One region of the Ensifer sp. ENS08 genome, then DNA from elsewhere that is predicted to be linked to it. Evidence: riboswitches for the same ligand, from Rfam matches in the RefSeq annotation. Region 1 holds a riboswitch; each other region holds the start of a gene.
What was found. A riboswitch is a leader RNA that binds a small molecule or an ion and turns the genes downstream of it on or off. The one in region 1 is predicted to bind thiamine pyrophosphate.
Positions count from the first base shown of each region.

Region 2: it holds a riboswitch for thiamine pyrophosphate, as region 1 does, so the genes downstream of both, thiO (glycine oxidase ThiO) here and thiC (phosphomethylpyrimidine synthase ThiC) in region 1, are expected to answer to the same signal.
Region 3: it holds a riboswitch for thiamine pyrophosphate, as region 1 does, so the genes downstream of both, thiB (thiamine ABC transporter substrate binding subunit) here and thiC (phosphomethylpyrimidine synthase ThiC) in region 1, are expected to answer to the same signal.

Region 1 covers NZ_JACVBF010000011.1:115,081-124,627, forward strand. Annotated here, with positions in the region: gene IB272_RS22140 (diaminopropionate ammonia-lyase) at 1-149, shown strand, start outside; gene IB272_RS22145 (M20 aminoacylase family protein) at 152-1,327, shown strand; gene IB272_RS22150 (Zn-dependent hydrolase) at 1,357-2,595, shown strand; gene IB272_RS35400 (hypothetical protein) at 2,768-3,301, opposite strand; gene thiC (phosphomethylpyrimidine synthase ThiC) at 3,757-5,580, opposite strand; TPP riboswitch at 5,671-5,799, opposite strand; gene IB272_RS22165 (sigma-54 dependent transcriptional regulator) at 5,897-7,261, opposite strand; gene IB272_RS22170 (ATP-binding protein) at 7,265-9,118, opposite strand; gene IB272_RS22175 (dicarboxylate/amino acid:cation symporter) at 9,362-9,547, shown strand, end outside.
Region 2 covers NZ_JACVBF010000008.1:14,086-23,632, reverse strand. Annotated here, with positions in the region: gene IB272_RS18630 (amidohydrolase family protein) at 1-538, shown strand, start outside; gene IB272_RS18625 (thiamine phosphate synthase) at 572-1,177, opposite strand; gene IB272_RS18620 (thiazole synthase) at 1,174-1,947, opposite strand; gene thiS (sulfur carrier protein ThiS) at 1,951-2,148, opposite strand; gene thiO (glycine oxidase ThiO) at 2,145-3,116, opposite strand; TPP riboswitch at 3,278-3,398, opposite strand; gene bioB (biotin synthase BioB) at 3,824-4,840, shown strand; gene IB272_RS18600 (8-amino-7-oxononanoate synthase) at 4,837-5,982, shown strand; gene bioD (dethiobiotin synthase) at 5,979-6,617, shown strand; gene IB272_RS18590 (adenosylmethionine--8-amino-7-oxononanoate transaminase) at 6,614-7,882, shown strand; gene IB272_RS18585 (beta-ketoacyl-ACP synthase III) at 7,879-8,868, shown strand; gene IB272_RS18580 (LacI family DNA-binding transcriptional regulator) at 8,920-9,547, opposite strand, start outside.
Region 3 covers NZ_JACVBF010000004.1:236,838-246,384, reverse strand. Annotated here, with positions in the region: gene IB272_RS13235 (RNA polymerase factor sigma-32) at 1-106, shown strand, start outside; gene IB272_RS13230 (M48 family metalloprotease) at 325-1,836, opposite strand; gene thiQ (thiamine ABC transporter ATP-binding protein) at 2,233-2,952, opposite strand; gene thiP (thiamine/thiamine pyrophosphate ABC transporter permease ThiP) at 2,949-4,574, opposite strand; gene thiB (thiamine ABC transporter substrate binding subunit) at 4,582-5,610, opposite strand; TPP riboswitch at 5,662-5,780, opposite strand; gene IB272_RS13210 (GNAT family N-acetyltransferase) at 5,916-6,401, shown strand; gene IB272_RS13205 (thiamine diphosphokinase) at 6,486-7,136, shown strand; gene IB272_RS13200 (ABC-F family ATP-binding cassette domain-containing protein) at 7,140-8,966, shown strand; gene IB272_RS13195 (MarR family transcriptional regulator) at 9,126-9,547, shown strand, end outside.

The sequences.
Region 1 (9,547 bases):
ATCCAGCGCTGCGGGAAACGCTCGGACTGACCGCGCAGTCGCGCGTCTTCGTCATCAATACCGAGGGTGCGACGGACCCAGAGCGTTATGCTGCCTTGGTCGGCCTGTCGCCCGAGACCGTCGCCAACACATCGAACGAAAGAGGATGACCATGGCGGGAATGGATTTTGACCGGCTTGTGAAGGACATGACCGCCTGGCGCCGCGACCTGCACGCGCACCCGGAATTCGGTTTCGAGGAACAACGCACCTCATCCTTCGTTGCGGCAAAGCTCAGGGAATTCGGGCTCGACGAGGTGGTGGAAGGTGTCGGTGGTACCGGCGTCGTCGGTCGGCTGAAACGCGGCAGCGGCAACCGCGCCATAGCGCTTCGGGCCGACATGGATGCGCTGCGGATACCGGAACAGGGAGAGCTTCCCTATCGCTCGACGAAGCCCGGCACCATGCATGCCTGCGGCCATGACGGTCACACGGCCATGCTGCTTGGCGCCGCCAAGATGCTCGCCGAAGACGGCGGCTTCGATGGTACCGCATGCTTTATCTTCCAGCCGGCCGAGGAGTGGGGCAAGGGCGCGCTGGCGATGCTCGACGACGGACTGATGGAACGTTTTCCCTTCGACGAAATCTACGGCCTGCACAACATGCCGGGGCTGCCGGTCGGCCGTTTCGAAACCCGCGTCGGCGCCATCATGTCGGCGGAGGACAATTTCGAGATCGTGCTCAAAGGCGTCGGCGGGCACGCGGCGCGGCCGCACTGGGGCAACGAGACGCTGGTCGCCGCCTGCGCCACCGTCGTCAATCTGCAGACGATCGTGTCGCGCCGCCTCTCGCCGACGGATATCGGTGTCGTTTCGGTCACCGAGCTTTTGACCGACGGCACGCGCAACGCGCTGCCCGGTCTCGCCCGCATCCTCGGCGATGCCCGCAGCTTCCGCCCGGAGGTCAGCGCCAAGATCGAAGCGGAGATGCGGGTGATCGCCAAGGGTACGGCGGATGCCTATGGCTGCGAGGTCGAGGTCAACTACACGCGCGAGTTCGTGCCACTGATCAATGACCCGGCCTTGACCGGCCACGCCTTTGCCGCAGCAGAAACGGTGTTCGGGACCGGGAATGTCGCAACGGCCGCCGAGCCGATGACCGGCTCGGAGGATTTCGCACGCTTCCTTGAGCACGTTCCGGGCTGCTTCGTCTTCATCGGCAATGGCGAGACATCGGCGCCGCTGCACAATCCGCGTTACGACTTCAACGACGACGCCCTGATCTTCGGCGCGCGTTATCACGCCGAGATTATCCGGCAGAGACTGGCGTTGGCTGATAGCCGGCCATGAACCAAAATCCGCATGAAAGCAGGAATAACATGTCATTTCCTTCCATCGACGCCGCGCGCCTCTTCGGGCGCATCCGCGAGCTTGGCGAAATCGGTCGCGATGCAGAAGGGCGACTGACCCGGCTGGCCGGCTCCGACAACGACAAGGCCGGCCGCAACCGCCTCGTCGCCTGGATCGAGGCGGCGGGCCTCGATGTGGCCGTGGATCAGATTGGTAACATCTTCGGCATCTGGCGCAGCGAGGAAAACAGCGGCGAAGCGCCGATCATGCTCGGCTCGCACATCGATACGGTCATCAATGCCGGCATCTATGACGGATGTTACGGCGTACTCGCCGCGCTCGAAGTAATCGAGACGCTGAAGGACCGTGGCGTGACGCCGGCCCGACCGATCGTCGTTGCCGCCTTTACCAATGAGGAGGGCGTGCGTTTTGCGCCCGACATGCTCGGCTCGCTCGTCTATGCCGGCGGCCTGCCGCTGGACGCAGCGCTCGCGACCATCGGCACGGATGGCTCGTCGCTGGGCGAGGAACTCGAGCGGATTGGCTATGCCGGCAACATCGAGCCGGGGTTCCTCAAGCCCCACGCCTATGTCGAGCTCCATATCGAGCAGGGGCCGGTGCTGCAGCGCGAGGGCTTTTCGATCGGTGCCGTCGAGAACCTGCAGGGCATTTCCTGGCAGCGCGTGACGATCGATGGCGTCGCCAACCATGCCGGCACCACGCCGATGGCAATGCGTTCCGACGCCGGTCTCGCGGCCGCGCGTGTCGGCCTCTTCCTGCGCGAGCATATTGCCCGGTCGAACGCGCCGAGTGTCGCGACCATTGGCACCATGCGTTTCGAGCCCGACGCGATCAACGTCATCCCATCGCGTGCCGCCTTCACCGTCGATCTGCGCGATCCGGACGAGGATCGGCTGCAGGCGCTCGAAGCGGCGCTTGCGGACTTTCTGGTGCGCATCGGCGCGGAAGAGGGGGTAACGATCTCGGTCGAGCGGCTGGCACGCTTCCAGCCCGTCGCCTTCGATCAGGGCATCGTCGCAGCGGTCGAGGCTTCGGCGAAGGCGCGAGGCCTCAAGAGCCGGCGCATGACTTCGGGCGCCGGTCATGACGCCCAGATGATCGCCCGCATCGCGCCGACGGCGATGATCTTCGTTCCGAGCCGCGACGGCATCAGCCATAATCCGCGCGAACACACGGAGCCGGATGATCTGGTCGCCGGCGCCAACGTGCTGCTCGATGTGGTCGAGCGGATGGTGAGTGGTCGCTAGAGGGCTATAGGGCTATAGGGACGTTGCGCGTTCGTTGATCGAACGGGATCGATAGCGCGCCTCCCGCTGCTCCGTCATGCCAGGGCTTGGCCCAAGCATCCAGGCGCAGACGCTTCTATGTCTGCGATAAACAGCACACGGCATCCTTCGGCGCGACGAAGCAGACATCTCTTCAGGGCTCTGTTCTGGTGTGACCCGCGCTTTTGCGGGATCCCGCATCGCTCTTCTGCCGGGTGGAAGACTCTGGCCCGCTCCCCTCGGGAGGCTCTTCCGGTGTCCGGCGAAAAAGATTGAGGAAACTGCTGCCGCCGTACCATACGCTGCCGGTTGGTCCGTAATCCCGCCCGTCGCGCGAAGAGGATGAGTGGCGCTCGCTGTCTCCGCCGCTCAGGCCGCTTCCGTCGATGACGCCGCCTCCACCGCCAGCCCCGGTCCCGCCGGGCTCGCCGCCCACGCCGCTACCATCGCCGGAGCCCCAATCGCCGCCACCCTCTGTGCCGTTGCTTCCGCCGCTCCCGACGTTTTCGCTACCTTGGTCGCTGCCGCCCGCGGCACCTTCACCATTCGTGCCGCCGGCATCGGCGTCGTCCGCATGGGCAGCGGAAATCCAGGAAAGGCCCCCGGCAAAGCCCCGGTCACCGTTGAGGCGCGGCAGATCTCCGCCGAATGCTGCAAGGGCTCCTATGGACAAGGCCGTCAGTCTCAACAGGCATGTCCTCAAGTCATTCTCCTTGTGCAAACGGCGTTCTTGCGTCGTCCTGCAGGACTTTTGCGCGGGTACAGTTCGGCTGCCCGCTGCGAATGAATTTCGCCGACAGCGACTTTTGCGTGCGCCTTGCATATCGTTCAATCGATGTGGGGACAAGCAATTGGGGGGACGGGCGACACGGAGCGCAAGGTGCGGGCCTCTGGCGGCGGCCACGACATACAGATGATCGCCCTCATCGCTGAGGCGTCGCGAGAGGGACAGAGGACGTTGCATGTTTGTTGATTGAACGGGGTCGTTGGCGCGCCTCCCACCCTCCGTCATGCTCGGCTCAAGCCCAAGCATGACGGAGGAGGAGAGCCTTGGCGATCGCCGCTTCCGCTTCCGAGGCGGGAGGCGGAGCCCTGAGTGAACTGAAGGGGCCGTGACTGGCCCCTTCAACGAGTCTCTGTCGTCTACTCGGCCGCGCCAGCCGCCCCTTCCACCGGCATATAGAGGTCGCCGCCCTCGCGGTATTTCGCGGCCATTGCCTCCAGGCCTTCCTTCTGCGCTTCTGCGCGGATGTCGTGCGAGATCCGCATCGAGCAGAATTTCGGGCCGCACATGGAGCAGAAATGCGCGACCTTGTGCGCTTCCTTCGGCAGTGTCTCGTCGTGGAAGTTACGGGCCGTCTCCGGGTCGAGTGAGAGGTTGAACTGGTCCTCCCAGCGGAATTCGAAGCGCGCGCGCGATAGCGCGTCGTCGCGCACCTGGGCGGCCGGATGGCCCTTGGCGAGATCGGCGGCATGGGCGGCGATCTTGTAGGTGATGACGCCGACCTTGACGTCGTTGCGATCGGGAAGACCGAGATGCTCCTTCGGCGTGACGTAGCAGAGCATGGCGGTGCCGAACCAGCCGATCATCGCCGCGCCGATGCCCGACGTGATGTGGTCGTAGCCGGGCGCAATGTCCGTCGTCAGCGGTCCGAGTGTGTAGAACGGCGCCTCGCCGCAGACGGCGAGTTGCTTGTCCATGTTCTCCTTGATCTTGTGCATCGGCACGTGGCCGGGGCCTTCGATCATCACCTGACAATCCTTGGCCCAGGCGATCTTGGTGAGCTCGCCGAGCGTTTCGAGTTCGGCGAATTGTGCCGCGTCGTTGGCATCGGCGATCGAGCCGGGGCGCAGGCCGTCGCCGAGCGAGAAGGAGACGTCATAGGCGCGGCAGATGTCGCAGATTTCCTCGAAATGCTCGTAAAGGAAGCTCTCGCGATGGTGATGCAGACACCACTTGGCCATGATCGAGCCGCCGCGCGAAACGATGCCGGTGACGCGATCGACGGTGAGCGGGATGTAGTGCAGCCGGACGCCGGCATGGATGGTGAAATAGTCGACGCCCTGTTCAGCCTGCTCGATCAGCGTGTCGCGATAGACTTCCCAGGTGAGGTCCTCGGCAATGCCGTTGACCTTTTCCAGCGCCTGGTAAAGCGGCACGGTGCCGATCGGAACCGGTGAGTTGCGGATGATCCATTCGCGGATGTTGTGGATGTTGCGGCCGGTCGAAAGGTCCATGACGGTGTCGGCGCCCCAGCGCGTCGCCCAGACCATCTTTTCGACCTCTTCCGCCATCGACGAGGTGACGGCGGAGTTGCCGATATTGGCGTTGATCTTCACCAGAAAGTTCCGGCCGATGATCATCGGCTCGGATTCCGGGTGGTTGATGTTGGCAGGCAGGATCGCCCGGCCGCTGGCGATTTCCTGGCGCACGAATTCGGGTGTCACGTGATCGGGGATGTGGGCGCCGAAGCTTTCGCCGTCCCGGACCTTCGCACGCGCCGCGTCGCGGCCGAGATTTTCGCGGATCGCCACGAACTCCATTTCCGGCGTGATGATGCCGGCGCGGGCATAGGCAAGCTGGGTCACCGCGCGGCCGCCCGTGGCCTTCAGCGGCGCATGCTGGAACGGGAAGGTCGGTGTCAGCCTGTCGCCGCTCACAAAGCCGTTGTCCTCGGGGCGGACCACGCGTCCCTCATAGGTTTCGACATCGCCGCGGTCGACGATCCAGTTGCGGCGCAGCCGCGGCAGGCCGTCCTCGATGCGGATCTCGGCGTCGTCGGCGGTGTAGGCGCCGGAGGAATCATAGACCGTAACCGGTTGCTCGCCCGACGTCGGGTGGAGCGCAATCTCGCGCATCGGCACGCGGATATCCGGATGAAGCACGCCCGGCTTGTGGATCTTGCGGGAGGCGGGAAGCGGTCCTTGCGTGACCGTGAGGGCTGCGGGTTTGGTGGCAATATTCATGACAAGGCTCCAAGTTTGCAATTGGAGACCCAGTTCTGATGCCGGAAGGATGAAAGACGCTCCGCCAGATGCTGGACGCACGGAATCCTGGCTTCGATATCTGCACCGTCCCTACGCCAGTATGAACTGGATCAGGTTCAACGGGTCACTGCGCCACAGCCGGCAATCCGGCCATCCAGCAGAATCTCAGCCCCTTGCGGGACCCCCCTGGTGAATGCCTAGATCATAGCCATCGATCGGCCCGGGTCGTCAAGCGTGAATTCGCCTGCCGACAAAGATGCACCTATTGCATGTGTTTGCGGATTCGGATTTGACGCTAGCGGCCGGCCTTTTCCGGTGCGGCCCGCTCGGCGTAATCGGCACGGTTGATGCCGTGGCGCTGGAGCTTATCGTAGAAGGTCTTGCGCGGAATGCCGAGCGCCTCGATCGTCGCCTTGACGTCGCCGCGCTGAGCCCGCAACACCTCTTTCAGGATCTCCGCCTCGTAGCGTTCGAGCCGTTCCGGGAGCGCAAATCCAGACTGTTCGGCGGGCGCAATCGGCTGTCCCAGCGGACCTTCGACACCAAGCGCCACGCGTTCTGCAAAGTGCGAGAGCTCGCGCACATTGCCCGGCCAGGCATGCGTCATCAGATGTCTCTGCACGGCCGATGTGACCACAGGCGCGTCGCGCTTGAAGCGCTCGGCCGCCCGGGTCAGGAAGTGCGAGAAGAGCAGCGGGATATCGTCTCGGCGTTCGCGCAGCGGCGGGATCGACAGCGTTACGACATTCAATCTAAAGTAGAGGTCTTCCCGGAAATCGCCGCGCTGCGCCGGGTCGCCAAGATCGATTTTGGCAGCCGCGATGACGCGGATATCGACCGGACGAACCTGGTTGGTGCCAAGCGGCGTGATTTCGCGCGCTTCCAGAACGCGCAGCATCTTCACCTGAGTCGCCGGTGGCATCGCCTCGATCTCGTCGAGGAACAGCGTGCCGCCGCTCGCATGCTCGATCCGGCCGATGCGCTTCTTCAAGGCGCCGGTGAAGGCGCCCTGTTCGTGGCCGAAGAGTTCGCTTTCGATCACCGTTTCGGGCAGCGCCCCGCAATTCAGCGCCACGAAGTTGCCGTTGCGGCGTCGGCTCCAATTGTGGAGCAGCGTCGCCACCACCTCCTTGCCGCTGCCCGTCTCGCCGGCGACGAGCACGTCGACATCGGTATCGGCAATGTGCCGGATCGTCTGGCGCAAACGTTCCATGACCGGCGTCTGGCCGATCAGCGGCAGGTTGTCGCCGGCCGTCTCGGCGGCCCGTTTCAGCGCGCGGTTTTCCATCACGAGCCGGCGTTTTTCCAGCGCGCGATGCACGCTCTGCACCAGCCGGTCGGCGGCAAAGGGTTTGGGGATGAAGTCGTAGACGCCATCCTGCAGCGCCTGCACTGCCATCGGGATATCGCCATGGCCGGTCACCAGGATCACCGGCAGATCCGCGTCGAAAGCTTCGATGCGGCGGAAGAAGGCGAGGCCGTCGATGCCCGGCATGCGGATATCGCTGACGACGACGCCGTCGAAATTCGCATCCAGCGTCTTCAACGCTTCGGCAGCGCTGGCAAAAGGGGTAACGGCGAGGCCGGCGAGTTCCAGCGTCTGCGTCATCGCCTTTCGCAGATGGTTGTCGTCGTCGACGAGATAGACGGTCGGCTGCATCGCTCAGGCCCTCTTCAGGCGAACCGTGAAGACGGTGCCCCTGTCGCTGGTTTCGACGGTGATATCGCCGCCATAGTCGGCGACGATCTCCTTGGAGATGGCAAGGCCGAGGCCGAGCCCTTCATCCTTCGAGGTGTTGAACGGCGTGAACAGATCCTCGTGGATGTGCAGGGGAATGCCTGGGCCGTTATCGGCAACGACGAGCAAAACCGTCCCGGAGGGACCGTCCTCGCAGCGCACGCGGATCTCGGCGCCGCTGCGCGTGCCGAGCGCTTCCAGGGCATTTTGCAAAAGGTTGATCAGCACCTGCTCGAGCCGGATGCGGCTGCCGAGGACGCTGAGGCCATTTTCCGGCAGGTCGATGACGATCGCATCCATGCGGCCGGCAAAGCGGCTGCGCAGCAACATCATCGCCCCCTCGATCACGTCGCGCATGGGCGTCGGCTCGGCGACGAAGCGGCCCTTGCGAGCGAAGCTTCTGAGTTCGTCGGTGATGGTGCCGACCCGATCGGTCAGTTCGGCGATGCTGACAAGGTTCTCGACCGCGGTCTGCTGCTGGCCGCGTTCGAGGAAGGTGCGGGCGTTGTCGGCATAGGCGCGGATGGTCGCGACCGGCTGGTTGATCTCGTGGGCGACGCCGGCCGCCACCTGGCCAAGGATCGCCAGCCGGTTCGCCTGAACCAGTTCCTGCTGCACCGCCTGCAGCTTCTCGCCAGTACGCCGGTGGTCGGCGATCTCCGTTTCGAGATGATCGCGGGCAAGGCTGAGGTCATGTGTGCGCTCCGCCACGCGGGTCTCCAGCTCGTCGCGCGCGGCGCGATCGCGCGCAGACACCAGTGCCAGCGTCTGGCGGCGGCGCAGGAGGACCGCGGTAAAAGCGAGCAGCGGTGCGAGGAGGGCCAGGGCAATCAGCCGGGCCTCGCGGGTTGCCGCCGAGATCGCGCCATCGAGCGGTGCTAGCTGCTCCAGCCGCCAGCTGGTGGTCGGAACCATGGTTTCGACCCGGAGGAACCGACGTTCGCTTTCGCCCGGCAACAGTGCGCGCAACTCGCTGGAGCCATCGCTGGTCGGCTCGATGTCGCGGAAGGGCAGCGGCAGCAGCGAGGCATCGCCAAATTGCAGGCTGTCGCGGATGGCGGCGACGCGGTCGCGTGGAATTGTTCTGGTCGTCATGAAGCGCCAGGAGGGGAAGCTGGTGATCAGCACGATGCCGCGCCGGTCGGTGACGTAGACCGGCTTGCCGGAGGCGAGCCATTCGGCTTCCACATCGTCGAATTCGAGCTTGGCGACGACGACGCCGATCGGGCCGTCAGGACCCTGGACCCGACGCGAAATGTAGAGGCCCGGCCGCTTGCTGACGTTGCCCATGGCGAAATGCTCGGCCTTGCCGTCGCGCATCGCCATGCGGAAATATTCGCGGAAGGCATAGTCGTTGCCAACGAAACTCGTCGGCTCGCGCCAGTTGCTGGCAGCGACGGCGACGCCATCGGGGCCGATCACGTAGATGACAGCGGCGTCCGTGTTGGTCGCCAGCGCCTGCAGCTTCTCGTTCAGCCGTTGCAGCGCCTCTGTGCCGCGGGTCGAAAGGGCTGCCATCACCTCGACATCGTCGGCCAGCACCAGCGGCGTCGAGCGTTGGCGTTCGAGTACGGCGCGCAGCAGCGAGGCCTTCAGATTGGCATCGATCCGGCTTTGGGCATCGACAGTTTCGAGCGCCTGGCTTCGGCCGTACTCGCCGGCAAGCAGGAGCGCGGCGACAAGCAGCGCGACGGCAAGGCCGGCAAAGACCAGCCAGGTGCGGCGCATCGACTGGTCGAGATCTGCCAGATTGAGGGGGGCGGACAGGGCGTTGAACATGGCCCAATTGTGCATTTTTTCGCTCAGTCTTCCAGATGGCTTGTGCGGAAATCCGCTCAACTCTTTGTGCGCACCGAGCCGCCTGCACAAAACATCCTCATCAATTCAAAGGCTTGGTTCCTGCCGCGGCCAACTGGCACGACCGTTGCAAATGACATCCTCATGACAGCCCGCGCTGTCGCGCATCGGAAATTGACCCGGGAGGCCCGGCATGACGCCGGACTGGGTCCAGTGGAGGATCTCATGATTATCGAACAATCCGCGGAACCGCGCGGCAAGACACCTTTCTATCGCCATCTCTATGTCCAGGTTCTGGTGGCGATCGCCGCCGGCATCCTGCTCGGCCATTTCTATCCGTCGCTCGGCACCGAGCTGAAGCCGCTCGGCGACGCCTTCATCCGTCTCGTCAAGATGATCATCGCGCCGGTC
Region 2 (9,547 bases), on a different contig from region 1:
CCGTTACAATGACTTGCGGATCAATCTGGCGCATTTCGGCGCTTTCGATGAAGTCATTCGCCCAGGCGCACCGACGGGGGTCATGGTGTCCTGCGCCCAGGACAAATTCTCCGGTCCGCCGACCTGGGAGGACATCATTGGCAAGACGATCGGCCACGGGCGCCGGCCGAACCTGTTTGCCGACCTGAGCTACCTGAGCGAGCTCGTCACCGACAACACGCCCGGGCTGCACGAAAAAATCCGCGCGCTGCTCGACAAATGGCTGCGGGACTACGATCCCGATGCGCGCCATCTGATGTTCGGCACCGACTGGTCGATGATGGCGCTGGAGAAGGACTACAACGCCTACGTCCCGCGGATCGCCCAGCAACTGAAGGAGGCCAATGTCAGCGAGGAGGACCAGCAGAACATCTTCTGGAAGAACGCCTCCCGTTACCTCGGCCTCGACCGGCCGGGGCCGACCCGCCAGCGGCTCGCCACCTATTGTCGCAAGCGTGGCCTGGACGCCTCCTGGCTCTCGCAGCTGGAGATCGCCTGACCGCGAAACTGCTACCCGCGGTCCGGCACGTGCCTATCGCCACGGTGCGGTTCTGGCGATCCATTCGCGCGTCCGGCCTTCCGGGTCGGCGTTGCGGGTGATGTCGGTAACGACGGCGGCGATGTCGGCGCCGTGCTCGAAGACGCCGGCGATCCGCTCGACGTTGAGGCCGCCGATGGCGACCAGCGGCAGCAACCCGACACGGTTCCGCCAGGCGGCAAGGCGCGGCAGTCCCTGCGGCGCCCACTTCATAGCCTTGAGAATGGTCGGGTAAACCGGTCCGAGCGCGACATAGTCGGGCTTGGCAGCAAGTGCTGTCTCCAGTTCCGTCTCGTCATGGGTGCTGAGTCCGAGCTTCAGGCCGGCGGCGCGGATTGCAGTAAGGTCGGCCTCCGCCAGGTCCTCCTGGCCGAGATGGACGAAGTCGCAGCCTTCCGCGATCGCCAGTTGCCAGTAGTCGTTGACGATGAGCTGGCAGCCCTGCTCGTCGCAAACGGCCTTGGCCGCGCGGATCTCGCGGCGGATCTCCGCTTCCGTACGATCCTTGACGCGTAGCTGCACCAGCTTGACGCCGAGCGGCACCAGCCGCTCGATCCAATCCGTGCTGTCGACGATGAGATAGAAGGGGTCAAGTTTCACGCAAACACCGCCTTTCCGATGACGGGGGTGGAAGGGACGGCAAAATCGCGCGGTTCGAGCATGCCCGCCTCGAAGGCCTGCCGGCCGGCATCGATCGCGCCCGCGAACGCAGCGGCCATCAGCGCGGGCTTGGCGGCGCCGGCGACGGCGGTGTTGAGCAGGACGGCATCGAAGCCGAACTCCATCACCGTCGTTGCGTGCGAGGGCCGGCCGATGCCGGCATCGACGATCAGCGGCACATCGGGAAAGCTGGCCCGCATTGCCCTGAGCGCCTGGATGTTCTGCGGCCCCATGGCGCTGCCGATCGGCGCGCACCAGGGCATCAGCACCTTGCAGCCGGCTTCCACGAGCCGTTCGGCAACCACGAGATCATCCGTGGTGTAGGGAAAGACTTCGAACCCTTCGGCCGAGAGGATGCGCGCCGCCTCGACCAGCCCGAAGACATCGGGCTGCAGCGTATCGTGGTGGCCGATCACTTCGAGTTTCAGCCAGTTGGTGCCGAAGACCTCGCGCGCCATCTTGGCCGTCAACACCGCCTCTGACACCGAGTGGCAGCCGGCGGTGTTCGGCAGCACGTGCACGCCGAGCGCCCGGATCAGTTCGAAGAAGGCGCCGCCCTGGCGGCCTCCGGCGGTTTCGCGCCGGAGCGAGACCGTGACGACCCCAGTGCCTGACGATCGCACCGCATCTTCCAGAACGGCGGGGGAGGGGTAGCGGGCGGTGCCGAGCAACAACCGTGAGCGCAGGTCCTGTCCATAAAGCGTCAGCATGTCTCAGCCTCCTTTCATCGGCGAGAGAATTTCGATCCGGTCCCTGTCGCTGAGCGCATGACCCGAACGGTCGGCCCGGTGCACCAGTTCGCCGTTGACGGCGGTGGCGAGCCAGTCGCCTTCGAAATCAAGGGCGGCCAGAAGCTCGGTGAGGGTGGTGACGGCGAGGTCGTGATCCTCGCCATTGACGGTCAGTCTCATGCGGCATCTCCCTTCAGGTCCTGCGCAAGCGCGAGGTCGGCTGCTTCCGCCGCCAGGGCCGGCGAAAGCAGGAAGCCATGGCGGTAAAGTCCGTTGATCGTGATGGTCTGCCCGGTGCGCAGGGCGCGCGGCAGGTTGTTGGCGAAGGCGGGGCGGACGCCGGCGCCGGTTTCGACGAGGCGCGCTTCGCCGAAGGCCGGATGCAGCGCATAGGCGGCGTTCAGCAGTTCCATGAGGGAGCGGGCGGTGATCGGTCCGCCGTCATCCGTCTCGATCATCGTAGCCCCGCACATGAAGAGGCCGCCGCCGCGCGGCACGATGTAGAGCGGGATGCGGGGATGAATGAGCCTGACCGGCCGCGACAGCTCCACGTCGCTTGTCTGCAGGTAGAGCATTTCACCGCGCACGCCCCGCAGGCCCGGCTTTTCGCCGATGCGTGCCGCGCCGGCGCAGTCGGCGACGAGATCGTGGTGGCCATCGTCGCTCGTCTCATCGAGGAAGGTGACGCCGTGATCGACAAGCTTCTGCCGCAACCGGCTCAGCGCCCGGCGCGGGTCGAGATGCGCCTCACCGGGAAAAAACAGCGCCTCGCGGAAACGTCCGGCAAGCGCCGGTTCCAGCCGTTCGATCGCGGCGGCGTCGAGCCATTCGAAGCCGGAGGTGCGTGAGGCAAAGCGCTTGAGTTCGCCCGCATCCCGTGGCGGGGCGACGACAAGCGTGCCGTTTCGGGAAACCTCGCCTGGCAGGGCGTCGTCCCACCAGTCAATGGCGCCGATGCCCTTCGTCAGCACCACCTCTTCGGCGCTTTCGCGTTCGCACCAGGGTGCCAGCATGCCGCCGGCAAACCAGGAGGCCGCGCCGGCAAAGCCTGGCTTTTGCTCGACAACCGTCACCGCGACACCGCGGGCGCTAAGTTCATGCGCCAGACAGAGCCCTGCGACGCCGGCACCTTTGACGAGGATCCGCATGGCTCAGTGTTCCCGCGAGGCGTGGGCGGGCCGTCGTGAGGGAAGCGGGATGGTGTTGGCGGTGTGCATGCCGAGGCTCCGATTGTGGAGACCCAGTTCACGAGCGAAGGAAGGGGAAGGACGCCTTGCCGTTGAATGGTCGCGTGAAGGCGACGTTTGCGGCAGCGATGTCTGCACCGTCCCTACGCCAGTATGAACTGGATCAGGTTCAACGGGTCACTGCGCCGCGCAAACCGCATAGCAGAATCTCAGCCCCTTGGCGGGACACCCCTGGTGAATGCTCCAAGCTGACCGTTCGGGACGGTTTTTGTCAAGAGCCAGCATTCGTGTGCCATGCGATCTCATCTGCCGAAAAAATTATCTATAATTTTGCGACGAGAAAGCGGAAGCGTTGGCGGCGTGATGAAAGGAGGTAGGGCAACCGGGTGGAGCGGGTCGAAAAACACCGGAGAAGCCGAGCCGCGTCCTTGTTTCTCGGGTGCGGTACGCCCGATTTCGGAAATGGGAGCTGCGACCGATTGATTGGTGATTGTTGCCCCGTCTCGGCGGTTTCCAGATTCACTCACGGTCAAAAATACAACCTTAAGGGTATGTTCTAACAGAAACTCTCCATCTGGGTGCTTGCGAACTTTGTTGGTCGATAAAATTATAGATAATATCAGATTCTATCTATTTCGCGTTTGCAATGACCTGGAGGACGAGCCGAAATGCTGGACGGAACCCTATCAACTGGCGCTAATTTTACACCGGGTGACGCGGGCGAATCCCGCTGGACCCAAGCGGAAGCTGAAAAAATCTATAATTTGCCGTTCAACGATTTGCTCTACCGCGCACACACGGTCCATCGTGCGCAGTTCGATCCCAACACCATCCAGATGAGCAGGCTGCTCTCGATCAAGACCGGAGGCTGCGCCGAGGATTGCGGCTATTGCAGCCAGTCCGCCCACTATCCGACCGGGCTCAAGGCATCGAAGCTGATGGAGGTCGAGCGTGTGCTTGCCGAGGCGCGACAGGCGCGCGACGGCGGTGCGACGCGCTATTGCATGGGGGCCGCCTGGCGCAGCCCGAAGGACCGCGACATGGACGCGATCGTCGCCATGATCGGCGGTGTGCGGGCGCTTGGCATGGAAACCTGCATGACGCTCGGGATGCTGACGCCGGACCAGTCCGCACGGCTCGCCGAGGCCGGGCTCGACTACTACAACCACAATGTCGATACCTCCGAACGCTTCTACGGCGAGATCATCACCACCCGCAGCTTTGCCGACCGGCTGGAGACGCTCGCGAATGTCCGCGATGCCGGCATCAAGGTCTGCGCCGGTGGCATTCTCGGCATGGGCGAAACCGCCGACGACCGGATCTCCATGCTGGTGACGCTCGCCAATCTGCCGGTGCCGCCCGAAAGCGTGCCGATCAACATGCTGATCCCGATCCCGGGCTCGAAGCTGGCCGATGCAGCGCCCGTCGATCCGATCGATTTCGTCCGCACCATCGCGCTTGCCCGCATCCTGATGCCGCTATCGCATGTCCGGCTTTCGGCCGGCCGGACCGACATGAGCGACGAGACGCAGGCGCTCGGTTTCTTCGCCGGCGCCAATTCGATCTTTGTCGGCGAAACCCTGCTGACCGCCGACAATCCCGGCGAGGACCATGATGCGGCGCTCTTCCGACGCCTGGGGTTGAAGCCGATGGCTCCGGCGGCAAGGCAGGATGCGGCCGAATGACCCTGGGTCTGTTTGCGCGCTATGAGAAGACGCTGGAGGGCCTTGATCGCAAGGGCCGCCGGCGCGCACTTGCCCCCGCTGGCGGCCTCGACTTCACCTCGAACGACTACCTGGCGCTCGCCGCTTCGACGCGGCTGAAGGCGGCGATAACGAGTGCCATCGCGCGCGGCGTGCCGGTCGGCTCCGGCGGCTCACGGCTGTTGCGCGGCAATCACGAAGAACACGAGACGCTTGAGGCGGAAGCGGCCACCTTCTTCGGCGCGGAACGAATGCTCTTCTTCGGCAGCGGCTACGCCGCCAATGCTGCCCTGTTTTCGACGCTGCCGCAGCGCGACGACCTCATCGTCCACGATGCCCTGATCCATGCGAGCGCCCATGAAGGCATCGCTGCGAGCAAGGCCGATGCGGTTGCGGCAGCGCACAACGATATCGACGCCTTTGCCGATGCCATCGGCCAATGGCGCCGCGCCGGCGGCACAGGGCGCCCGTGGATTGCCGTCGAAAGCCTCTATTCGATGGATGGCGATCGGGCGCCGCTCGCCGACCTCTTAGCGCTTGCCGCGCAGCATGACGGCTTTCTCGTCATCGACGAGGCGCACGCGACCGGCGTCTTCGGGCCGGAAGGTCGCGGTCTCGCCGCTGAGCTGGAGGACCGGGAGAACGTCGTCATGCTGCATACTTGCGGCAAGGCGCTCGGTGTTTCCGGCGCACTGGTCGGAGCAAGCGCCGTGCTTTGCGATTATCTCGTCAACCGCGCCCGCAATTTCATCTATTCGACCGCGCCCTCGCCACTCATCGCGGCCGCGGTGCGTGAAGCGCTCGCCGCCCTCGTCGACGAGCCGGAACGCCGCGCCGCATTCGACGGCCTCAGGTCCTTCGCCAACCGGGCGCTCGCCGAGGTGCTCGGCATCGAAGGCAGCGGCTCGCAGATCCTGCCCATCCCGATCGGTGATAACGGCCGAGCGGTCCGCATCGCCGCCCGTATGCGCGCCGAGGGTTACGATGTCAGGGCAATTCGCCCGCCGACGGTGCCGGAAGGCACCGCGCGTCTTCGGATCGCCATCACCCTCAACGTCGACCGGGCCGCAATCGTGCAGATGCTGCAGCAGTTGAAGATCGCGATCGCGAAGGAGCGGCCATGAAAACCCGTATCGTGGTCACCGGTACCGATACCGGCATCGGCAAGACCATCTTTTCCGCAGCCCTTACCGATGCGCTCGACGGTTGCTACTGGAAGCCTGTGCAGTCAGGGCTCGACGAAGAAACCGACAGCGAGACCGTCGCCCGGCTCGGCCGGTTGTCGTGTGACCGCGTCCTGCCCGAAGCCTACAGGCTCGCAATACCGGCATCGCCGCACCTGTCAGCACGGATCGACGGCGTCACCATCGACCCGGAGCATCTTTCCCCGCAAGCGGTGGAACGACCGCTGGTGATCGAAGGCGCAGGCGGGCTTCTGGTGCCGCTGACGGAGCACACGGTCTTTGCCGATGTCTTCGCGCGCTGGCAGATCCCGGTGGTTGTCTGCGCTCGCACCGGGCTCGGCACGATCAACCACACCCTCTTGTCGCTCGAAGCGTTGCGCCGCCGCGCCATTCCCGTTCTCGGCGTCGCCTTCATCGGCGACGCGCAGGAGGATAGCGAAGCGATCATCGCGCGCCTTGGCGGGGTGCGCCGGCTCGGGCGGCTGCCGCGGCTCGACCCGCTGACGCCCGACAGCCTGCGCCACGCCTTCGCCGAGAATTTCAACATCGCCGATTTTCGAGGGATGCCGGCATGAAAAGCTCCACCGTCTGGTATCCCTTCACCCAGCATGCCCTCGAACCGGCGATGCGCCGCATCGTCGGCACCGAGGGTGCCTATCTCGTCGACGAAGATGGCACGTCGATCCTCGATGCGATTTCGTCTTGGTGGGTTATCACCCACGGCCACCGTCACCCCACGATCATGGAGGCGATCCGCAGGGCTACGGAGACCTACGACCAGATCATCTTCGCCGAATATACTCACGGACCGGCGGAAGACCTGGCGCGCGGGCTGATCGAGATCGCACCGCCCGGGCTCGCCCATGTGTTTTATTCCGATAGCGGTTCGACTGCGGTCGAGGTCGCGCTGAAGATGGCGCTCGGGTTCTTCCACAACAGCGGCCAGCCGCGGAGCCGGATCTGTGTGCTGGAGCATGGCTATCACGGCGACACGATCGGCACGATGTCGGCCGGCGAAAGAGGCGTCTTCAATGCCGCCTACGCGCCGCTGCTCTTCGCCGTCGATCGCCTGCCCTTTCCGGAGCCGGGCCGGGAGCAGGCAACGCTCGACGCCTTCGAACAGGCTTGCGCTTCCGGCGAGGTTGCCGCCCTGTTGATCGAGCCCCTGCTGCTTGGCGCCGGTGGCATGAAGACCTATCCGGCTTCCGTGCTGTCCGAGCTGAAACGCATTGCCGAACGGCATGGCAGCCTGCTGATCGCCGACGAGGTGATGACCGGTTGGGGGCGGACGGGCTGCCTGTTTGCCTGCGAGCAGGCCGGGATCGCGCCCGATATTCTCTGCACCTCGAAGGGGCTGACTGGAGGCGCGCTTCCTCTGGCCGCGACGCTTTGCACCTCGGAGATCTTCGAGGCGCATCTTTCGGCCGACCGACGCAAGACCTTCTTCCATTCGAGTTCCTACACGGCCAACCCGATCGCCTGTGCCGCGGCACTTGCCAATCTCGCCGTCTGGAGACAGGAGCCGGTGGGCGCGCGTATCGAAACCTTGGTCGCGCGCCAGCGTCGACATCTGGCGCGTTTCGCCGATGATCCTCGCTTCGGCGACGTTCGCCAAATCGGCACCATTACAGCCCTCGACCTCACGGTGCCGTCCGGCGGCTATCTCGCCGAGGTCGGCCCGCAGCTCAGGGCGTTTTTCCGCAAGCGTGGTTTGCTGATCCGTCCGCTCGGCAACGTCATCTACCTGATGCCGCCCTATTGCGTCACCGATGCCGATCTCGGGCGGGCCTATGACGCGATCGACGAGGCGGCGTCGCTCTTCGGGGCAGGGCAGCTATGAGGCTTGTTCGCTCATCCCGGATCGTCGGTTTCGGCCATGCGGTGCCGGAGCGGCGTGTCGCCAACGGCGAAATCGAGACGACGCTCGGGCTTGAGCCCGGCTGGATCGAGCGCCGCACCGGCATTCGCGAGCGGCGCTGGGCCGCGTCTGAAGACACGCTGTCGGGGCTTGCAGCAAAGGCGGGCGCAATGGCGCTCGAGGATGCCCGCACCCCGGCCGCCAATATCGCCCTGGTCCTGCTTGCGACCTCGACGCCCGATCACCTGCTGCCGCCTTCAGCACCCCTGCTCGCCCATCGTCTCGGCCTTTCCAACGCTGGTGCGATTGACCTTGCCGGCGCCTGCTCGGGTTTCCTCTACGCCCTGACGCTTGCCGACGGTTTCGCGCGGGCTCAGGGAAAGCCGGTGCTGGTGGTGGCGGCCAACATCTTGAGCCGCAGGATCAATCCGGCCGAGCGGGCGAGCGCCGTGCTCTTTGCCGATGCGGCCGGCGCCGTCGTCGTCGCGCCGTCCGATGACCCGCAAACCGGCCTCGTCGGCGTTGACCTTGCCGCCGATGGCAGCCGCTACGATCTGATCTCGATTGCCGCCGGCGGCGGCAACAGGCCGTTTTCCGCCGACACCAGGCCCGAGGACCTGTTGATGACAATGCGCGACGGGCGCGAGATGTTCGCGCAGGCGGTGGAGATGATGACGGCCTGTGCCGTGAACGCCATGGACGCCGCCGGCTGCGTGGCCTCGGACATCAGCCGCTTCGTGCCGCATCAGGCCAATGCCCGCATTTTCGACGCCGTCTGCGATCGTCTCGGCATCGCGCCGTCGAAAACGGTGCGCACGATCTCGGACTACGGCAATTCGTCGGCCGCGACCATCCCGCTGTCGCTATCGCTGGCGCACCGAGAAAAACCCTTCGTCTCCGGCGAAAAGCTGTTGCTGACGGCGGCCGGCGCGGGGCTTGCGGGAGGGGCGGCAGTGCTCGCGATCTGATGACGTGTCGACGGCAGCCACGCCGCGTAACCTGGGGCGCGCGCCGTGATGTCAGGGTGTTGAGGGCGCGGCGCAAGAGCCGCGTTTCATCAGCATTGGCTGCAGCTTGTATTCCTCCTGCAGCGCATGGCTGCCGAGCACGCCTTCGAGTGCCAGCCGGGCGATCTCGTCGATCGGCTGGCGAATGGTGGTGAGCCGCGGCAGCACCAGCGAAGCCAGAGGAATGTCGTCGAAGCCGACGATCGAAAGGTCGTTCGGGACCCGAAGCCCCATGTCGTCGGCGGCGCGCAGCAAGCCGATTGCCTGCTGGTCGCTGGCGGTGGCGATCGCCGTCGGGCGACTTGCTACGGGTTGCGTCAGCAGCTGCTTACCAAGTTCTTCACCTGAGCGGTAGTCGAAGTGCCCCTCGACGATCTGCGGCGGAACGTAGTCGCCTGGGTGGCTTTTCCGGAATTCCTCGAGCCGTTGAACGAAACCGCCGCGGCGCTCGCCGGAGACTTCGGTCGTGCCGGGACCGCTGATATAGCCAAGCCGACGATGGCCGAGCGAAAGCAGGTGGTCCGCGGCGAGATAACCGCCCTGACGATTGTCGACGGACACGAGCGCATGGCCGCTCAAGGGCCGGTCGACGGTCACCGTGCGCGTGCGCGACGCCAATCCATCGACGAGGCTGTTGCTG
Region 3 (9,547 bases), on a different contig from region 1:
CGGCATATCCAAGGAACGTGTGCGCCAGATCGAAACTCGGGCGCTGGAGAAGCTCCGGGCGGCCTTGGCGACGCGAGCGCCGGCGCTGACCGCAGGCATTCATTGACCGCCTGACGCCGACCGTCTGCCGCCATGCCCGTACTATTCGCCGGAACCCCGCATTGCGCCGGGAAGCGGCACTGTCCGCTGTCAATTTGGCGATGACGATTGGCGCAGCGTGCTTTCGTTCGTGACCGTTCAGGCGCCTCGCGACGTGCTTGCCTAGCAGATGGCAGGCAATTCACGCCCGCAACCGAACGCGCTTCAGCTGCGCCTGTCTCAATCCTATTCGGAAACGATCTTCACCCTGTCGCCCGGCTTCACCGTCGAGCTGACCTGCATCGCATTGATCACCCGGAAGAGGTCGAGCTTACGATCGGTTCCCATCATGCGGGCCGACAACGTGGTGATCGTGTCGCCGGGCCGGACCGTCACCACCCGGATCCGCAGCGGCTTCAGCGACTGCGTCTCAGCGGCCGTCATGCGGCGGAACGTGCTGCGCAACTGGTTTGCGGTCGGCTCGAGTGCGCTCGACCCCTTGGGCACGGCGGTCAGGAAGCGGTAGATCCGCGTGTCGATGCGGATGACCGTCACGTCGAAATCCCAGCGGTCGGCGGAGGCGCGCGCGGTTGCGGCTTCCAGGCCGTTGACGCTGATCTGCCGGGTCGTGTCGGGCTTCAGGCCGGTGACCCAGCCGCTGGCGATATAGTCCGTCAGGCTTCGGCCGCCCGTGTCGGCGACGCCATCGAAGCGCACGGCGATGTCGCCGGCGCCGGTCGCCAGAACCGCTTCGGCCTTGTTGTCGATCTGGAACCCGGCGGGCACGTCGAAGCGGATGCCGAGCTGGCCGTGCAGGAAGGTCTGGCCGCGCACGTAGCCCTCCTGCGGGCTGTCGCCATAGAGCAGGCCGTCGATGCCGGCGAGATAATAGTCGCGACCGCGGTCGCCGCTGGTGCCTTCCGGACCGAAGGCGCGGGCGTGCCGACGCGCGAGATCGACACGCTGCGGCGCGTTCGGGTGGCTTGACAGGAAGTCGAGGCTCTGGTCGGATTCCGGATCGACCGCCGTGAAGCGGCTATAGGCGGCCATCGAATCGAGGAAGCGCGCCGCTGCATAGGGGTCGTAGCCGGCTTCGCCGAGCATGCGCACGCCGATCACGTCGGCCTGAAGTTCCTGGTTGCGCGAGAAGGCCGCGAGCCGGAGCTTGCCGCGCGCGAGCGCCTGCTTGCCGGCGATATCGGAGGAGAGGACTTCGGAGACCACGCGGCTGGCGATCACTTCGGCTTCCTCGCGCTGCTGACGCTCGATGCCGTGGTTGGCGGTTACGTGCGCCATCTCGTGCGACAGCACGGCTGCGACCTCGGAGGCATCGTTGGCAAGCGCCAGCAGGCCGCGGGTGACATAGAGATAACCACCGGGCAGCGCGAAGGCGTTGATCGCCGGCGAGTTCAGGATGGTGATGCGATAGGACTGCTGCGGATTCTCGGAGACCGCCGTCAGCGCGCCGGTGATGCGCGCGACCAGGCGCTCGGTCTTGGCGTCCTTGTACTCGCCGCCGTAGCTTGCGACGATGCGCGGATGTTCGCGCGCGCCCAGCTGCGCCCGCGGATCGTTCTTCTGGACTTCCTCGACGATCTGCGGATTGGAGGAGGGCGAAACGGTCGGCTGGTAGGTCTGCTCGATCACGGATTGGCATGCGGAAAGGAGCGTGGTCGCAAGCAATGCAACCACGGCGCGTCCACGCAGCCGTCCGCCCTTCGGCGGGAACCGGTCGTGTGTGACTGTATGCCTCTCCATGCCTCAGCCCGTTCCCATCCATCGCTCCGCCCGCATCCTGCGGACAAGTGGTACGACAGCGTTGAAAGTCCTACTTTTTCAGCCCGGCAGCGTTGCTCTGCCGCGACCTCTCAGTCCTGGTCTTGCTGTATCTGATTTCAGCGCCACCTGCCTAGTTTGTCTCGGTAGAAATAGTTGCCCCGTGGCATCACGGCAACGGATGCGGGAATATTCGCGCCCTTGCCGGATATTTCGCGCGTCGCATGGCGCCGCGGTCAAATTGTGGCAATCGGCCAAGGGCGTGGAGAATCCGATCCGTCCTTCAAGTATTGCCGAGAAAGCGGTCGATCGCCGCATTGTCCCGCCGCGGTCAAATTGTGGCAATCGGCCAAGGGCGTGGAGAATCCGATCCATCCTTCAAGTATTGCCGAGAAAGCGGTCGATCGCCGCATTGTCCCGCCGCGCCAGGAAGCGGTCGAGGGTGTCGTTTGCGATGATACGCCCCTGGTCGAGAAAAAGCACGCCGTCGGCCAGGGCCTTCACGTCTTCGGGATGGTGTGTGATCACCAGGATCGTGTTGCCTTCCTCCTCGTGCAGTTCCCGCAGGAGCGTGCGCATGCCGGCGCGCATGCCGGGATCAAGCGCTGCGAAGGGCTCGTCGAGCAGCAGCAGGGGGCGCTTTCGCACAAGCGCGCGGGCGAGGGCGACGCGCTGGCGCTCGCCGCCTGAAAGCGTCGGCGGCAGCCTTTTCCCGAAGCCTTCGAGCCCGACGCGGCGGAGCGCGTCTTCAATCTTCTCGCGGTCGGTTGCGCTCAGCCGAAGCGCCGGGTCGATGCCGAGGCCGATGTTGGTCGCGACGTCGAGATGGGCGAAGAGGTTGTTGTCCTGGAAGATCATCGAGACCGGCCGTTCCGACGGCGCCCGATCGGCAACGTTCTCGCCGAGAATGCGCACCTCGCCGCGATCGGGATCCTCGAACCCGGCAATGAGGTGGAGCAGCGTCGATTTGCCGGAGCCCGAGGCACCGGCGACAGCGACGATGCCCCCCTTGGCGATGGTGCAATCGAAGGTGAGCTTGGCCGTTTCGAAGCGGACCTCGACATCGCGCAACTCTATCGCGGGAACGGGATCGATCATGCTTTGCGTCCTTCCGGCCGGCTGTCATTGGCCGTGCCGAGGATGGTGAATATCAGGCAGAGAAGCCCGAGGAAAAGGGCGAGACCGGCGGCGTCGGCGGTGCGGTAGCTGCCCATACGGCTATAGAGCAGCCACGGCAGCGTCACCATGTCTTGGCTGCCGAAGAGAGCGACGGCGCCGAGGTCGCCGAGCGACAGCGCCATGGCGAAGGAAAGGGCCATCAATAGCGGCTTGCGCAGCGCCGGAAAGTCGATCCATCGCAGACGATCAAAACCACGAATGCCAAGGCTTGCCGTCAGCCGTTCGGACCGTGCCGCATGGGTCGCCATTGCCGGCGCGAGGATGCGGTGGATGAAGGGCAGCGCCATCAGCGCGTTGATCGCAACGACGATGGCAGGTGCAAAGCGCGCGACGTCACCGAAGGGACGCAAAAGCAGAAACCATCCGGCGCCGAGCACCACCGGCGGCACCAAGAGGATCAGCGAGGTGCTGGCACCGATGGCACCGGCAAAGCCGCGGGAGAGCGACGTCGCGTGACGCGGCGCGGTGGCGGTTGCCGCCGCCCGGATCATCACGGCTGCCATGGTGACGGAGGCGAGTGCCGAGGCGAGCGCGATTGCCGCACTCGTCCGCAGCGCCCGGTGCACCGCCGGATCGCGGGCGAGCTTCAGCAGATCGGCTTCGAGTCCGGAGATGAGAACCGCGACCAGCGGCGCGCCGAGAAACAGAAAGGCAAGCGTGATCCAGGTGCCATCACTCAGGCGTGCGATCCTTGACGCGCCATCGAAACGGCGCACAGTGCGGCCACCGGTCATGCCCTCTTCCGGCTCGGTCGCCAGATGACGAAGCAGGAGCAGCAGCAGGCCGGTCATGGCGATCTGCAGGGCTGACAGCGCGATCGCGCGCGGCGGATCGAAATCGAAACGCAGCGCCTGGTAGATCGCCACTTCGATTGTGCTGGCCGCAGGCCCGCCACCGAGCGTCAGCACGAGGGTGAAGCTGGTGGCGCAGAGCATGAAGACGAGGCCGGCGGCACCCGGTAGGAGGCCGCGCAGGACGGGCCATTCGATGAAGCGAAAGAGTGCCGGTGACGGCATGCCGAGATTGGCGGCGCTGCGCCAGTATTCGGCGGGGATGCGCTCGAGCCCGGCCAGGAACAGGCGCGCCGCAAGCGGCATGTTGAAGAAGACGTGGGCGAGCAGGATACCGAAGAGGCCGTAAATGCTGACGGGCTGCGCGAGGCCGAGCCAGCGCAGGCCGGAATTGAGGAAACCCTGCCGCCCCCAGATCTCGATCAGCCCGAGTGCGCCAACCAGAACCGGCAGTCCGAGTGGCAGCGCCATCAAGCGCAGCAGCCAGATGCGGCCGGGGAACTGCGGCCGTCGCGCCAGCGCCCGGGCGACGGGGATGGCAAAGAGCACCGACAGCAACGTCGAGAGGGTCGCCTGCAGCAGCGTGAAGCGGGTGACGCGCCAGATGTAGGCGTCGAACAGCGCATCGTCGCTCGCGCCGCCCGTCTGGCTCAGCAAGGCGACGATCGCAAGACCGACGAAAAGTACGAAGACGCCGAGGCAGGCTGCCCCGGCGACCACTGTCATGCGATTTTCGCGCAGTGCGAACAATCCGGCCTCAGTTCTTGCTCATGGCGGCAAGCCATTCGTCGATCCAGGCCTTGCGGTTCTTGGCGACTTCCTCCGAGGGCAGGAGGAAGGTGTTTTCCGGCTTGACCAGCTTGTTGAAGGCGTCCGGCAGCGGCTCCTTGGTGGCTGCGACCGGCATCATCCAGTTCGTCGTCGGGATGATCGACTGGAAGTCCGGACCGGTCATGAAGGCGAGGAACTGCTTTGCCAGTTCCGGCTCCTTGGCGTTCTTGGTCATGCCGGCGACTTCGATCTGGATGTAGTGCCCTTCGGAGAAGGCAGCGGCCTGGTAGCGCTCGGTGTTTTCCGCGACCATGTGGTAGGCCGGCGACGTGGTGTAGGACAGCACCATCGGCGCCTCGCCCTTGGTGAAGAGGCCATAGGCTTCCGACCAGCCGGGGGTGACGGTCAGAACGCGGTCCTTCAGCTTCGTCCAGGCGGCACCCGCCTCATCGCCATAGACGGCCTTGACCCAGAGCAGGAGGCCGAGGCCCGGCGTCGACGTTCGCGGATCCTCGATGACGATCTTCTGCGACGGATCGCCTTCTACCAGCTCCTTTAGGCTCTTCGGCGGCGTCTTCAGCGTTTCGGTGTCGTAGACGACGGCGAAGTGGCCGTAGTCATAGGGCAGGAACGTGTCGTCGGAGAAGTTGCCGGGAACGGTGACGCCGGTTGCCTCGACGCCGTGCGGCGCGAAGAAGCCCGTTGCCTTGGCTTCCGCAACGAGGTTGGTGTCGAGACCAAGCACGATGTCGGCCTTGGAGGCCTCGCCTTCGAGCTTCAGGCGGGTGAGCAACTCGACGCCGTCGGCCACGCCGACATAGTTGACCTTGCATTCGCAGGTCTTCTCGAAGGCTTCTGCGACCTTGGCGCCCGGGCCCCATTCGGTGATGAAGCTCTCATAGGTGTACACCGTCAGCGTCTTGTCGGCGGCGGTCGCGGCGCCGGAGAAAACAAGGCTTGCGGCCGTCGCAAGGGCTAGCCGGCTAAAGAATTTAAGTTGCGATGAATTGCACATGGCGAGGACCTCTCTCCCAAAGTTCGTTGTTGCATGGGAAAAGGGCGTATCGATCCGATCGCGTCTAATCCCTCCGCCGGTATGAGCCGGATCAGGTTCCGCGGGTTGGCGTTTTGACGCCTCTCAGCCTCCGGCCGCAATGCGGTCGGGAGGCACCCCGTTAGAGCGGCAAGAGATTTACCGCTGCCTCGGTCCCATGGCAAGCGATGTTTACGGCGAAGCAAGGGGACGCCTGGCCAGCACAATGGCTCGTGTTTGCGTATGCCGCCAACTGCGCTACACAACGGCAGCGAGGAGGAAATGTCATGCCCGATATGCTTGTTCGACTTTATGCCCTGCCGGCTGAACCTCAGTCGAAGCTTGGCCTTGGCATCAGCATTCGCCGCGCCATGGCGCCGGAGCGCCGCCTGGTCGTTTCCTGGATTGAAAAGACTTTCGGTGCCGGATGGGCGGGCGAGGCGGAAGCCGCCTTTTCCTCCACCCCGACGCGCATGCACGTCGCGGTCCATGACGAAAAGATCGTCGGCTTTTCCTGCCACGACGTAACGGCACTCGGCTTCTTCGGTCCGACCGGTGTCGACGAAAGCATGCGCGGACAGGGGATCGGAGAGGCGCTGCTGCTTGCAAGCCTCACGGCGATGCGCGAGGCCGGCTATGGCTACGCGATTATCGGCGGCGTCGGGCCGGCGAAGTTCTACGAGCGGGTGGCCGGCGCCGTCGAAATTCCGGATTCGACTCCCGGCATTTATGCCGGCATGCTTTTCCCCGATCCGGTGCCCGAGGGGCATTGACGGTCTGACCAAAATATCGAGAACCGCTCGGTCGACGGTTTTCTTCGTTTTCCTTCGGCGGTCCTTTGCGCTATGGGCTTTGCCATGGCTCGATCGACCTTCACCATTCTGCTTGGCGGCGCCCTTTCGCTGACCGACCGGCTGGCTCACCAGCTGGCCGCAAGTCGCTTCATTGCGGCTGACGGCGGCATGCGCCATGCCCGATTGCTCGGCATCGTGCCGGATGTCTGGGTCGGTGATTTCGACTCGACCGAGGAAGCCCTCCTTGCGGACTACGCCTCCGTCCCGCGCGAGCCCTATCCGGCGGCGAAGGCCGCGACGGACGGGGAGATCGCGGTCGAGGCGGCGTTGTCGCGTGGAGCCGATCGCCTGATTTTCGCCGGCGCCCTCGGCGGTACCCGCAGCGATCACGCCTTCATGCACCTGCTGCATGCCGTCGCCCTTGCCGAGCGTGGCCTTTCCGTGTTGATGACCTCGGGCGAGGAAGAGGCCTATCCGCTGCTGGCCGGCTCGCTCGACCTCGACCTACCCAAGGGCTGCCTCTTCTCGGTGCTCGGGTTGACCGAGCTTACCGGTCTTTCGATCGTCAATGCGCGCTATCCGCTCGACGATTTCACCTTGCCGTTCGGCTCGTCCCGAACCGTTTCCAACGTTGCGGAGGGTCCCCTTCGCTTCACTCTCCAGAGCGGTCGCGCCATTGTGCTCGCCCGCCCCTATGATCTTTCCGGAGCCTGAGCCTTGGCGCCTCCCATTCTGAAACTCGACGACATCTTCCTCACCTTCGGCGGCGCGCCGCTGCTAGCCGGCGCCAATTTTCAAGTCGAACCGGGTGACCGCATCTGTCTGGTCGGCCGCAACGGCTCGGGCAAGTCGACGCTAATGAAGATTGCCGCGGGTCTGGCCGAGGCGCAGTCGGGCGAAATCTTCCGCCATCCCTCCGCGACCATCCGCTATCTGCACCAGGCGCCGGATTTCGACGGCTACGACACCGTGCAGGCCTATGCCGAGGCAGGACTCGGCCCGAGTGACGATCCCTATCGCGTCGCCTATCTGCTGCAGCACCTGGGGTTGACCGGCGAGGAAGACCCGAAGCGCCTTTCGGGCGGCGAGGCGCGTCGCGCGGCGCTTGCCCGCGTCATGGCGCCGGAGCCGGATATCCTGCTGCTCGACGAGCCGACCAACCATCTCGACCTGCCGACGATCGAATGGCTGGAAGACGAACTGATCCGCAGCCGTTCGGCGCTCGTTCTGATCTCGCACGACCGGCGCTTCCTGGAGAAGGTCTCGACCGCGACCGTCTGGCTCGACCGTGGCCAGTCGCGGCGGCTCGACCGCGGCTTTGCCCATTTCGAGGCCTGGCGCGACGAGGTGCTGGAGGCCGAGGAGCTGGAGCAGCACAAGCTCGGCAAGGCGATCGAGCGCGAGGAACATTGGCTGCGCTACGGCGTGACCGCACGGCGCAAGCGCAACATGCGCCGCCTCGGTGAGCTGCAGACCATGCGGGCGACCTATCGCGGCCACAAGGGGCCGCAGGGAACGGTACAGGCGACGGCCGCCGACGCCAAGGAATCGGGCAAGCTGGTGATCGAGGCGGAGAAGGTCACCAAGGCCTATGGCGAGCGCACCATCGTCGCGCCGTTCTCGATCCGCGTGCACCGCGGCGACCGCATCGGTCTGGTCGGCCCGAACGGCGCCGGCAAGACGACACTCCTGAAGATCCTGACCGGGCAGATCGAGCCGGATACGGGCACGGTCAAGCTCGGCACCAATCTGGAAATCGCGACGCTTGACCAGAAGCGCGAAGACCTCAATCTCGACGAAACGCTGGCGCACTACCTGACCGACGGGCGCGGCGACAACCTGCTGGTCAATGGCGAGCAGCGCCACGTCACCGGCTACATGAAGGACTTCCTGTTCCAGCCGGAGCAGGCGCGCACCCCGATCCGCGAGCTTTCGGGCGGCGAGCGCGCAAGGCTGATGCTGGCGCGCATCCTCGCGCGCGCAACCAACCTTCTGATCCTCGACGAGCCGACCAACGACCTCGACATCGAGACGCTCGACCTCCTGCAGGAGATCGTCGCCGGTTTTGCCGGAACGGTGATCCTCGTCAGCCACGATCGCGACTTCCTCGACCGCACCGTCACCTCGACGATTGCGCCGGCCAATCCGGAGGCGCCGGATGGACGCTGGATCGAGTATGCCGGCGGCTATTCCGACATGATGGCGCAGCGCAAGGGCGCGATCGAGGAGAAGCGCAAGGCCGAGAAGGCGGAAAAGGCCAAGGCCGAGGCGGCGCCCCCTGTCGCCGAAGCGCCGAAGGCTGCCAAGGGTAAGCTTTCCTACAAGCAGAAATTCGCGCTCGAAAACCTGCCGAAAGAGATTGCCAAGGCGGAAGCCGAGGCTGCCAAGCGCGAAGAAAAGATGGCGGACCCCAATCTTTTCACAAAAGATCCAAATGCTTTTGCGAAGCTGGCGCAGGAGCTGGAAAAGCTGCGTGCCGACCTCGCTCGCATGGAAGAGGAATGGCTGGAGCTCGAAATGCTGCGCGAGGAGCTTGAGGGCTGAGACACAACAACGACGGTCCCGCGCGGGATTGCGAAGGTAATACGTTGAATCCTTGCAAGTTTTACCGTTAAACTGGCAAGGGAAAGATGGCCTTCCGCGTTGAACGTTTTCACAGGGTATGATAAGTAAAACTTATTATATCACCTGTGAACGATCATGATGCCCTTCAAGCTAGAATCCGAAACCATTGGAATGCTTCTGACCGATGTCTCGCGCCTCTTGCGCGGGGCCTTCGACCGCAAGGTCAATGCCATGGATCTGGGCATCACGCCTGGCGAGGCGCGCACGCTGATCCAGGTGGCGCTCACCGAGGGCATCAAACAGGCCGAAATCGCCACACGCATGGGCATTGAGCCGATGACGCTGTCGGCCTATCTCGACAGGCTGGAGGCGAACGGGCTCGTCGCCCGCGTTCCCGATCCGGCGGATCGCCGCGCCAAGAATGTCGTCATCACCGAAAAGGCCGGTCCGTTGTTCAACGAGCTGATGACCGGTCTTCGCGAAATGATGGATGCCTATACGGAAGGGCTGGACTCGGAAGCGCGCGCGCTTCTCTGTTCCAACCTGCGCATCCTGCGTGA